Regions from separate parts of the Bacillus sp. JJ1533 genome, predicted to be linked through region 1. Evidence: riboswitches for the same ligand, from Rfam matches in the RefSeq annotation. Region 1 holds a riboswitch; each other region holds the start of a gene.
The links. Region 1 has a riboswitch for thiamine pyrophosphate ahead of V7138_RS17210 (3-oxoacyl-ACP reductase). Riboswitches for the same ligand answer to the same signal wherever they lie in the genome.
Positions count from the first base shown of each region.

Region 2: it holds a riboswitch for thiamine pyrophosphate, as region 1 does, so the genes downstream of both, thiT (energy-coupled thiamine transporter ThiT) here and V7138_RS17210 (3-oxoacyl-ACP reductase) in region 1, are expected to answer to the same signal.
Region 3: it holds a riboswitch for thiamine pyrophosphate, as region 1 does, so the genes downstream of both, tenA (thiaminase II) here and V7138_RS17210 (3-oxoacyl-ACP reductase) in region 1, are expected to answer to the same signal.

Region 1 covers NZ_JBALOV010000032.1:96,698-99,976, reverse strand. The annotation lists gene V7138_RS17220 (Na+/H+ antiporter NhaC family protein) at 1-64, shown strand, start outside; gene thiW (energy coupling factor transporter S component ThiW) at 104-607, opposite strand; gene V7138_RS17210 (3-oxoacyl-ACP reductase) at 629-1,390, opposite strand; TPP riboswitch at 1,480-1,586, opposite strand; gene V7138_RS17205 (hypothetical protein) at 1,757-1,888, opposite strand; gene V7138_RS17200 (hypothetical protein) at 2,053-2,187, shown strand; gene V7138_RS17195 (RlpA-like double-psi beta-barrel domain-containing protein) at 2,243-2,677, opposite strand; gene V7138_RS17190 (RrF2 family transcriptional regulator) at 2,798-3,244, opposite strand.
Region 2 covers NZ_JBALOV010000031.1:27,707-30,985, forward strand. The annotation lists gene rpsF (30S ribosomal protein S6) at 1-79, shown strand, start outside; gene ssb (single-stranded DNA-binding protein) at 134-688, shown strand; gene rpsR (30S ribosomal protein S18) at 735-974, shown strand; gene thiT (energy-coupled thiamine transporter ThiT) at 1,064-1,633, opposite strand; TPP riboswitch at 1,708-1,809, opposite strand; gene V7138_RS16255 (YybS family protein) at 2,014-2,943, shown strand; gene V7138_RS16260 (DHH family phosphoesterase) at 2,970-3,279, shown strand, end outside.
Region 3 covers NZ_JBALOV010000026.1:107,252-110,530, reverse strand. The annotation lists gene V7138_RS13830 (ABC transporter ATP-binding protein) at 1-2, opposite strand, end outside; gene V7138_RS13825 (ECF transporter S component) at 15-599, opposite strand; gene tenA (thiaminase II) at 625-1,305, opposite strand; TPP riboswitch at 1,401-1,562, opposite strand; gene V7138_RS13815 (YbjQ family protein) at 1,642-1,956, opposite strand; gene V7138_RS13810 (hypothetical protein) at 1,937-2,143, opposite strand; gene V7138_RS13805 (sigmaY antisigma factor component) at 2,143-2,346, opposite strand; gene V7138_RS13800 (YxlC family protein) at 2,333-2,692, opposite strand; gene sigY (RNA polymerase sigma factor SigY) at 2,646-3,209, opposite strand.

The sequences.
Region 1 (3,279 bases):
GGTTTCAGCGATTGGCGGTGTTATTGCCATTGTACTATATGTCATAGGTGGTCTAATGATTTAAAAAAGACTAAACAAAAACTGTTTAGTCTTTTTCTGAATATTAGAAGTTACGTTCTTGATATGTTTTAAAGGCCGGGCTTTTTAATACGATACCAACGATAATAAATCCAAAGATGGAACCTGCAATCGAACTAAAGATAAACGATGGTACAAATCCAAAAAGGGCTGCATCCTGCCCAAGAATGAGTGTGGCGATTGGGTAACAAGCCATCGCACCCAATAGACCTGTTCCGATTATTTCACCAGTCATTGCCATTGAGGCTTTCTTTGTTTTTGAATATAAAAACGCCGCTAAAAACGCTCCGATCATACTTCCAGGAAAGGCAAATAAGGAGCCTGTACTAAGCATGTTCCGAAGTAAAGAAACTAAAAAAGCTTGAAGAACAGCATAAGTTGGTCCCAAGATTACTGCAGACAGTACATTAATAAAATGCTGCATTGGAAACACCTTTGTGAAACCAATGGGTATTGCAAACAGGTGGCTTGTTACGGTGCCAATCGCAACAAGCATTGCTGTTATTGTCATTTTCAATGTTTTACTCATTATGAAACCTCCCATGGTTGTTTAATCCATTACTAGGCCGCCATCAACAACTAGGTTCTGCCCTGTTACACCTTTACTCCAAGGAGAAGCAAAGAATAGAACAGCGTTCGCAACATCCTCTGGAGTTGTGACTTTTTGAAGTGGTGTAGAATCCTTGATTAATTGGAAAACCTCATCAGAAGTTGCGGAACTCGCATCTGTTGTTTGGAGCAATCCTCCTGACACCATGTTCACATTTATACCAAAGGCACCTAAATCTTTTGCCATGTTTCGTGTAAATCCTAGAAGTGCTGCTTTGCTTGTGTTGTAATCATGATAAGCAACAACAGGGTTTTGAAAGAGATTTGTACCAATCGTTATGATTCGACCAAATCCTAGCTCCTTCATGTCAGACATCGCTGCCTGGGTTGTATGTAAGGCTCCGCGGATTGCACCTTCAAGCTGTACGTGATAATCCTCCCATGAAATATCTGCTGCATTTTTTCTAGCGATTGGATCGAAACGAAAATTAATTAAGGCATTATTAACAACTGTTGTAATAGGTTGATCAAACTGCTTTTTCGCTCCAACAAATAGGTTATCTACCTGTTCACGTTTTGTGACATCTGCTTGAACCGCAATTGCATTTTCACCAATTTCCTCTTTTAAAGCATAGGCTTTTGCTTCACTATTGAAATAATTAATAACTACTTTCGCTCCTTGATTAGCGAACGCTTTTACAATCTCCTTCCCTAATCCACGAGCGCCTCCTGTGACAAGAATAACCTGATTCTGTAATTTCATTCTAGTAGCCTCCTAAAATAGTAAATAAGAAAAACGCAAAAAAGCCAAGTCCACATTAATGGACCTGGCATTGGTATCAAGAGAAAATGGAAGTTTCCACTCTACTTTCCTCCGCCGGTATTAGCCGGATCAGGTCCAAAGGGTTAAAAAACGTCCGTTTTTCTCTCAGCCCAATTGGGCACCCCTAGTAGTTTGCGAATATTCTTTCTTTAAGCATAGTATGTTCATGCCAAAAAGTAAAGGTATTTGATTGAGCCCTTTAAATGTATTTACTCCCCTTGTACTTCAGGTTCTATTTCTAGCAAAATAAAAAATACCATCTTTTCTATGTAAGAATACGTACGAAAAGATAGTATTTTAATTAGATTACTGCATCTTTATAGGAGTTACGACTGCAAATAAATTTTCTGTTGGATTGTTTAGATTGACTTTGATTACTTTGTACCCTTCTTTGTCCTTGTAGTCGTTGGTAACTGGTGTTTTAATCTCGTTGCTCATCTTTATACTTCCCTTCTAACAATTTCTCACACAATAAGTAGTATATGATGGGAATATAAAAATGTGCTTGCTAATATAAAAATTTATTAAAAGATTTTCTGTGTCTAAAACAATCTAAAAACAGCCATATTAGTAAAATAAGAAATGGGAAAGGATGGATATTTGTGAAGAAAGATGAACATCTGAAGAACCAGGTTCTTTATATTACAAATCCAGCTTATGATGCATTACATTCAGAAAATCTTCTTAAAGAAAATGATGAGGAAAATCATCGCGAGCTTATGGATCAAATGGAATAAGAAAAATAGCATGAAAAAAGGAGGACAATTTAGGGATTGTTCTCCTTTGAGTCTTTTAATCGATAGGCGTAATTTCTACATTTAATACCCCTACACTAGGTGATGCACCCAAGGCTTCAAATGCTTTTCGATGAAGATTGATTCGATTAGCAGGGAATTTCTTCACTTGGTCTACTACTGTTACAATGATGTCTTGATTCGGGACAAATGACACATTACGAATTCGTAATCGCTGACCACATTTAAATGGGCTGTTTTCGCTGACTGCTACGGTCATATTGTTATCATAGGACCATCCGATTTCACATTTTGTTGGTGTTCCGCCCCATGTCCAAGTTGCTTTTCCTAAAATCGTTTCAGGATTCCGATTCCAATCCCACCCATAGTATGGTACAGAGTACTGTTGGTAATAGTATTCGTCATACCAATTCCGTGGTTCTACGTATCCGTGACAATAAGGGCAATAAAAACCAGGCGTATGTCTTATCATCTCTCTCCTTCTCCTTTAAAACCAATTTTCTAATTACTTCGTCTACTTAAATGTATGTTAAACGACTAGTATTGGTTCCTATTGGAGAGTCAGACCGGAAAGGGAATGTTATTTCCCACATTACTTCTCTTCTTGCAAACGAAATAAATCAAGCAAATCTGTTTTATTAGTAACAAGATCCTCTAATGTATACCCATTCAATACATTTATGAAAGCCTGTAATGCTTCATACAAGGCATGTTTTAGTTTACAAGATGGCGAGATTGAGCAATAGCCCCCTCCTTCTTTAAAGCAATCAACGATATTAAAGTCCTCTTCTGTATTTGAAACGACTTCCCCAATATTAATATCCTTCGGATGCTTCGCAAGCCTAAAGCCACCATTACGCCCTCGAATTGTTTTGATATATTCTAGTTTTCCTAAATGATGAATGATTTTCATTAAATGATTTCTTGATATATTATATGCTTCTGCAATTTCTTGGATGGTGCATAATTCTTCTTCATTTTTCATTGCCAAATACATTAAAACACGTAACGAATAATCCGTATAATTTGTTAATTTCATTTAAAAACTCCTTATATTCATGAGTTCTCTCTAAG
Region 2 (3,279 bases), on a different contig from region 1:
AGCTGTTAGCGAATTCGATCGTTTAGCAAAGATCAGTGAAGACATTATCCGTCATATCATTGTTAAAGAAGAAGAATAAGAATTGTTTAGAGTATAGACTCTGTTTTAATATCCTGTTAAGGAGATGGTTCTGATGATGAATCGTGTCGTTCTAGTAGGGAGACTTACAAAGGACCCAGAATTACGATATACCCCAAGTGGAGTTGCAGTTGCAACCTTCACACTTGCAGTGAATCGAGCATTTACGAATCAGTCAGGTGAACGTGAGGCTGACTTCATTAATTGCGTTGTTTGGCGCCGACCAGCTGAAAATGTTGCAAACTTCCTCAAAAAAGGAAGCTTAGCTGGCGTTGATGGTCGTATTCAAACAAGAAATTATGAAGGTCAGGATGGCAAACGCGTATATGTTACTGAGGTTGTAGCGGAAAGTGTTCAATTCCTTGAACCTAGAAATGCGAATGACCAACAGCGCAGCAGTGGAGGTAACTTTGGCGGAAACCAAGGCGGAGGCTATGGTGGAAATCAAGGTGGATATGGTGGCAACCAGGGTGGAAACCAAGGCGGATACTCTCCATTTGGACAGAGTCAGAACCCAAATCAAAACCAGGGACCTACAAGAGTAGATCAAGATCCATTTGCAAATGACGGACAACCTATTGATATTTCAGATGATGATCTTCCATTCTAACTTGTAAGTCATTCAATATAATATAATTTGGAAGGAGGAAAAACAAATGGCAGGCGGACGTAAAGGTGGACGTGCAAAACGTCGTAAAGTGTGTTACTTCACAGCTAATGGTATTACACACATCGATTACAAAGAAGTAGATTTACTTAAAAAATTCGTTTCTGAGCGTGGTAAAATCTTACCTCGTCGTGTAACAGGTACAAGCGCTAAATACCAACGTAAATTAACAGTTGCTATTAAACGTGCTCGTCAAATGGCATTATTACCATATGTATCTGGTGAGTAATAAATAAAAGCGATGATCGCCAATGCGGTCATCGCTTTTTTAGTTCTTATTGAAATTCTTAAGCACCATTTCTATGGTCCCTTTGAAACTTATATACTTTGTTTTAATACAAAAAAGCGTGGTGAAGCTAGTATTAATAAAGTCATGACTATGGAACAGAATATGAAAGCACCAAGCATAGTGATGATGTTCGCCGTTAAGGAGAACCATATGGCGTCAAATCCTGTAAGCTGTTCAGCAAAGAAGACAAATCCTGATACAAAATGCCAGAAATAACGAGCTAAGCTGCCGATAAAAATGGCTGAAATAATGAAGGCTAGTGATTTTCCTTTATTACCTTCATTTAAGCTTTTCTGAACACTGTTTTTAAATAATCCAGCAAACCCAATGAAAGAAAATGCTAAGAAATAGTCAATGGCCCCTTGAACTGGATGGATAATCCACGGATCAAAAATGACTTGTAAAAGTCCCCATAAGAATCCTGAAAGAAATCCAATTTTAAATCCCCATCTAAGAGCTACAATAAATACCGGAATCATTGCAAATGATATCGAGATTGATGGCCCGAATTTAATTGATGGTACAAACATATCCAGCGCTAGCGCCAATACCGCAAAAATCGCAGCTTCGATCATTGCCTGTAATCTTGTGTTTCTCATAAAAAAATCCCCCTTGAAGTATGTTGTAAATGAACGTACCCCAAGGGAGAACAACTTTAATAAAAGTAGTGGTTCTCAACATTTTTCCACATCCCTACGCTAGATTTAACTAACAGGTTCGAAGGGTCTGAACATTCATGTTCACTCTCAGCAAAATTGCTCCCCTTGTGGTTACGTTTCCTTATATAAATACTATCATAATCCAAAATAGGGAAAAGTAAAACAAAAAGATTCGGCACAGAGGGACTTTGATTGAAAGCGACACGTACGAAGTCACTAAATCCTGTGGAATTCCAAAAGTTGAAGACTTTCTAGTAAATCTTTAAAATAGAAGGTGATGAACAAATAGGTTCAGTTGCCATATAAGTTGAGGTGAAAAGGTGAAAAACGCAAAAATTATAACAGAAGGCGCAATGCTATTAGCCATATATAGTGTATTGTTACTCCTTACATTATATCTACCACTGCTTGGAGTAGTACTTTCATTCCTTTTGCCCATTCCGTTTATCCTGTTTACGGTGAAATATAAGGTTAAGCAGTCATTGCTATTTATTCTAATTGCTTTTTTATTATCGGGTTTATTAGGTTCTGTCTTTGGGGTTATACATACGATTATGTTTGGAATTACAGGAATCCTGTTAGGTGAACTAATTAACCGAGGAAGAAGCGGGATTGATCTATTTTTGGGGTCTTGTTTGTCATACTTGTTCTCAATCGTGCTTCTGTATGTAACAGCCATTTTGGTTTTGCAAATTGATGTCTTTGATATGATTCGTGAAAGCTCACGGGAATCTTTTGCAATGGCTGAGAGTATAATGAGGGCAACAGGAGGCGAAGTAAATACCGAGGTCGTAACGCAACTGGAAGACTCAATAGAGATGATGCAGTACATGATCCCAAGCATGTTTGTTTTACTTGCAATGCTTTTTGCTTTTGTAACGGTTGTCGCCATGAAACCGGTGCTTGTACGACTTCAGGTTAAAATGAATCCATTTCCGCCATTTCGTGAGATTTCGTTTCCTAAGAGCATCTTATGGTATTACTTACTGATTTTACTTTTTAGCTTTGTTGAAATGGAAAAAGGCACGTTTGGGTATACTGCCTTTTTAAATCTCTTTTTTGTTTTGCAGATGTTTATGGTGATTCAAGGTTTATCTTTTATTTATTATTTTTGTCATCAAAAAGGAATTACAAAGGCTGTGCCTATTGTACTGACGATTCTTTCACCATTTCTCCTTTATATTATTCGAATCTTAGGTATAATTGACTTAGGATTCCAACTGCGAAATCGAATTAGTGGAAAGAAGTAAATCAAAGCTTTAGGAGCTGAAATTACATGCCAGACTTTTACAACAGAAGGTTATTTCGCTATCCTATCTATGCATTGCTTGTGATTACAGGTATTTTTAGTGCAATTCTTACTTATTTTAAATGGATAATTGGGTTAGCATGTTTTTTGCTCCTTGGATTGATTGTGTATTTTTTATACAAAGCAAACTCACTTATGAAAAAAGAAATGGAGCATTATATCTCGACCCTTTCGTACCGTTTAAAAAAAGTTGGCGAAGAAGCTTTAATGGAAATGCCGATTGGGATCTTGCTTTATAATGATGAGTTTCAGGTGGAGTGGGCGAACGCCTATTTAT
Region 3 (3,279 bases), on a different contig from region 1:
ATGTTCGACCCCTTTTATTTTTGATCTAGTGCATCAAAATCACTGCTGGATAGTGGGCGCACAAGTTTTGTTACTCCTGTCATTTCCAAGGCACTTACTAGATAGTAAGCAAATACACCGGCAAACAAGATGGAACCTACGAATCTAGCAACTAGGAATAAAATGAGATTCCAGGCAGCTAAGTCACCAATTTCTCCATATGCAAAATCCATTATTACTGACCCTAAACAAGAAGCTATAGCAGCCAAGACGACCACAGCAAGATTAAATTTTTTATATCGAAAAAGCATAAACACTGCTTCAGCAAACAGCCCCTGTACAACACCGTACAGCAGAACGGTTAGGCCCCATGGAGACCCTAAAATAAACTCACCTGAGGCAGCTGCAATTTCCGCCAGTAATGCAACACCAGGTTTACGAATCACAAGATACGCAACAGTCGCTGCTATAAACCACATTCCATATATTAACTGATCGGCATGTAGTCCAATTGGCTTTACAACATAATATAAAGAACCCCAAACAATATAAACAATTCCGAATGCAATGGCTATTACGATCGTAACCAAAATATCAGTTAGTTTTAATCCTTTGCTCATTAATACCTCTCCTCTTTTCCTTCGTTCATACAGACAGTTTTGGTTGAACAGGCCAGTTCTCTAATTGGTATGCCATTTCCCAAAATGAATATTCGTATTGACTACTAATCATAAAATGTTCTTTCATGCGGTCACGGTCGGCTTGCGTTGCTTTTTCTGCTAATTCATTTACTCTATCAATCTGTTCTTCAACTAGTTCTTTAAACCAATCCCCACCATACGCCGCAATCCACTCCTGGTAAATCGGTTCTTCTGGTTTGCAATCTTTAAGTCTTTCACCAATTTCATAATATAGCCAATAACAAGGCAATAAGGCAGCAATTATATCACCTAAATGACCAGAATAAGCGGCTCGATACAAGTGTGATGTATATGCATATGCTGTCGGTGCGGGTTTGAAGTTTTTTCTTTCTTCCTCCGTAATCCCAAGTCTTTCCGAAAAACTTTTATGCAGCGCTAGTTCGGCCTCGTAAGTTCCTTGAGCATGAATAGCTAGCCGGTTTGTCGTATGTAAATCCTCTGCCTTTGCTGCACCTAAAGACTGTACTTTTGCAAAATGAGTTAAGTAATAGGCATCCTGCAAGACATAGTAGCGGAAACACTTAATTGGTAATGTACCGTCTCCAATCCCTTTGACAAATGGATGATCAAAGCTTGCCTCCCAAATGTCGTTTGCCTTTTTACGAATTTCTTCTGAAAATAACATGTTTATTTTTCCTCCCTTTACTTATTTGCAAAATAAAAAACCACCTTCTTTAGCAACGTAAAGAAAGTGGTTTGGATTTTTTCATAAAAATACAAAAAGACCGTTCCCCACTTCCCTACGCTGGTATCAACCAGATCAGGTTCTAAGGGTCTCGAGGTTATGATAAATCAATCCTCAATCTCAGCCTTACAGTAAACGTTTTATAGGTATTAACCTATCAATACATATACTTTTTAAAGGCACCCCTAGTGGAATTACAATTTTTTATGCAATTTTCTTATTTCCAATCATAGCATGTTGGAAATAATTATCAAGACTTTTTTTAAGGTTTACTTTTTACTCTACATAAACTGCTGTTCCATATGCAATAATTTCAGATGCATTTTGCATAACAGATGAGGTTTGTAGACGCATCGCGATAACTGCATTGGCCCCCTTTGCCTTCGCGTCATCTGCCATTCGGCCAATTGCCTTTTGACGGGCTTCTTCCAGCATTTCAGTGTAATCGGAAATTTCTCCACCAACAATCGTTTTTAGTCCTGCCATAATATCTTTACCAATATGCTTGGACTGAACCGTAGCACCTCTTACAAACCCTTTTAATTCTTTTATTTCTTTACCAGGCACAAAATCAGTAGTCACGATAATCATTCTGGTCATCCTCCTCTTTCTCTCGTTTTCGTTCCCACACTAATAATGCAAATAATAGAACAATGGCAACCATGTAAAACGCATAGAACGTCAGCGCCTTTGAAATATCAATAAATAAAAATACAATTCCAATGATTTGTCCAACAACGGCTATCATCAATACAATATATTTCGCAACATTCCCCATCAGTACCTACCTGCTCCGCGTCGATAAATTTTCCTTGCAAATATGAGATAAAAGATAAGTGGTAGTGGCGTTTGGATTAATCCCCATATTCCCCAAAACCAATAATTATGGCCCCGCTTTCTCGCATCTAAAAATAACCATAAACCTTGAATAAGTACGATAATCACAACTACTAAAAAAAGAAGGGTATTATTCGTATTCATGGACAATCACCCGTTTTCGATAACGAAAGAAACTATACACTGGCAAGCTAATTGTTGCAATACCTTGGATGATGATGAATACAAGCGGCAGTTGGAAGAATGCAGTTATTAAACATGTCATCAAGAATAAAGCAACCAAAATAAATGCGGTTAAATCTCGTCTAAATTTCTTCTTTTGCTTTTGTTGTTCAACTACAACCATTTGTTCAAATACTTGTAGATCAGGAGTGAAAACCGGGTAATGATGATCTATTCTAGTAAGAGCTTCATTTATTTCTTGAATTGTTTCGATATCTTCTTCATGTCGTGGTTCGTTCTTTAGAAGGACTAGTTTGTTTTTCTTCATTGGGTCTCAACTCCTTTCTTACTGTTTGAATTCCATTATGTATTCTTGATTTCACAGTTCCGATGGCGATATGAAGCATATCCGCTATTTCTTCATACGAATACCCATAGTAATGTTTAAGAACAATTGGAATCCGAATTTCATCAGAAAGCCTACCTAACGCGTTAAGAACATCATTCCAATCCTCTGACTGGTTTTCAAATTGCCACTTCATTTTACGTAATGCTTGTTCCTGTTGCTGATAGTTTTGTTCACGCTTCTTTTTTCGAAGGTCATCAATGTAAAGGTTAGTCGCAATCGTGATAAGCCATGAGGAGAATTTTGATTTACCATTATACATTTTGATTTTTTCCATGCTTTTCATCATGGCTTCCTGTGCCAAGTCCTCTGCAATATCAGGCTTCATTGTAACTTTGATTAAATACTTAACTAAAAAAGGATAATGCTCTTTAAAAAGCATGGCAAACGCAAGTGTGTCACCACGCTTTGCACTGCGAATTAGTTCCTTTTCATCCATGCATTGAATTCTCCCCCAGAAGTTTTGGTTATCTATATTTTCATAAATAATACGAATGAGGCTGATAAAA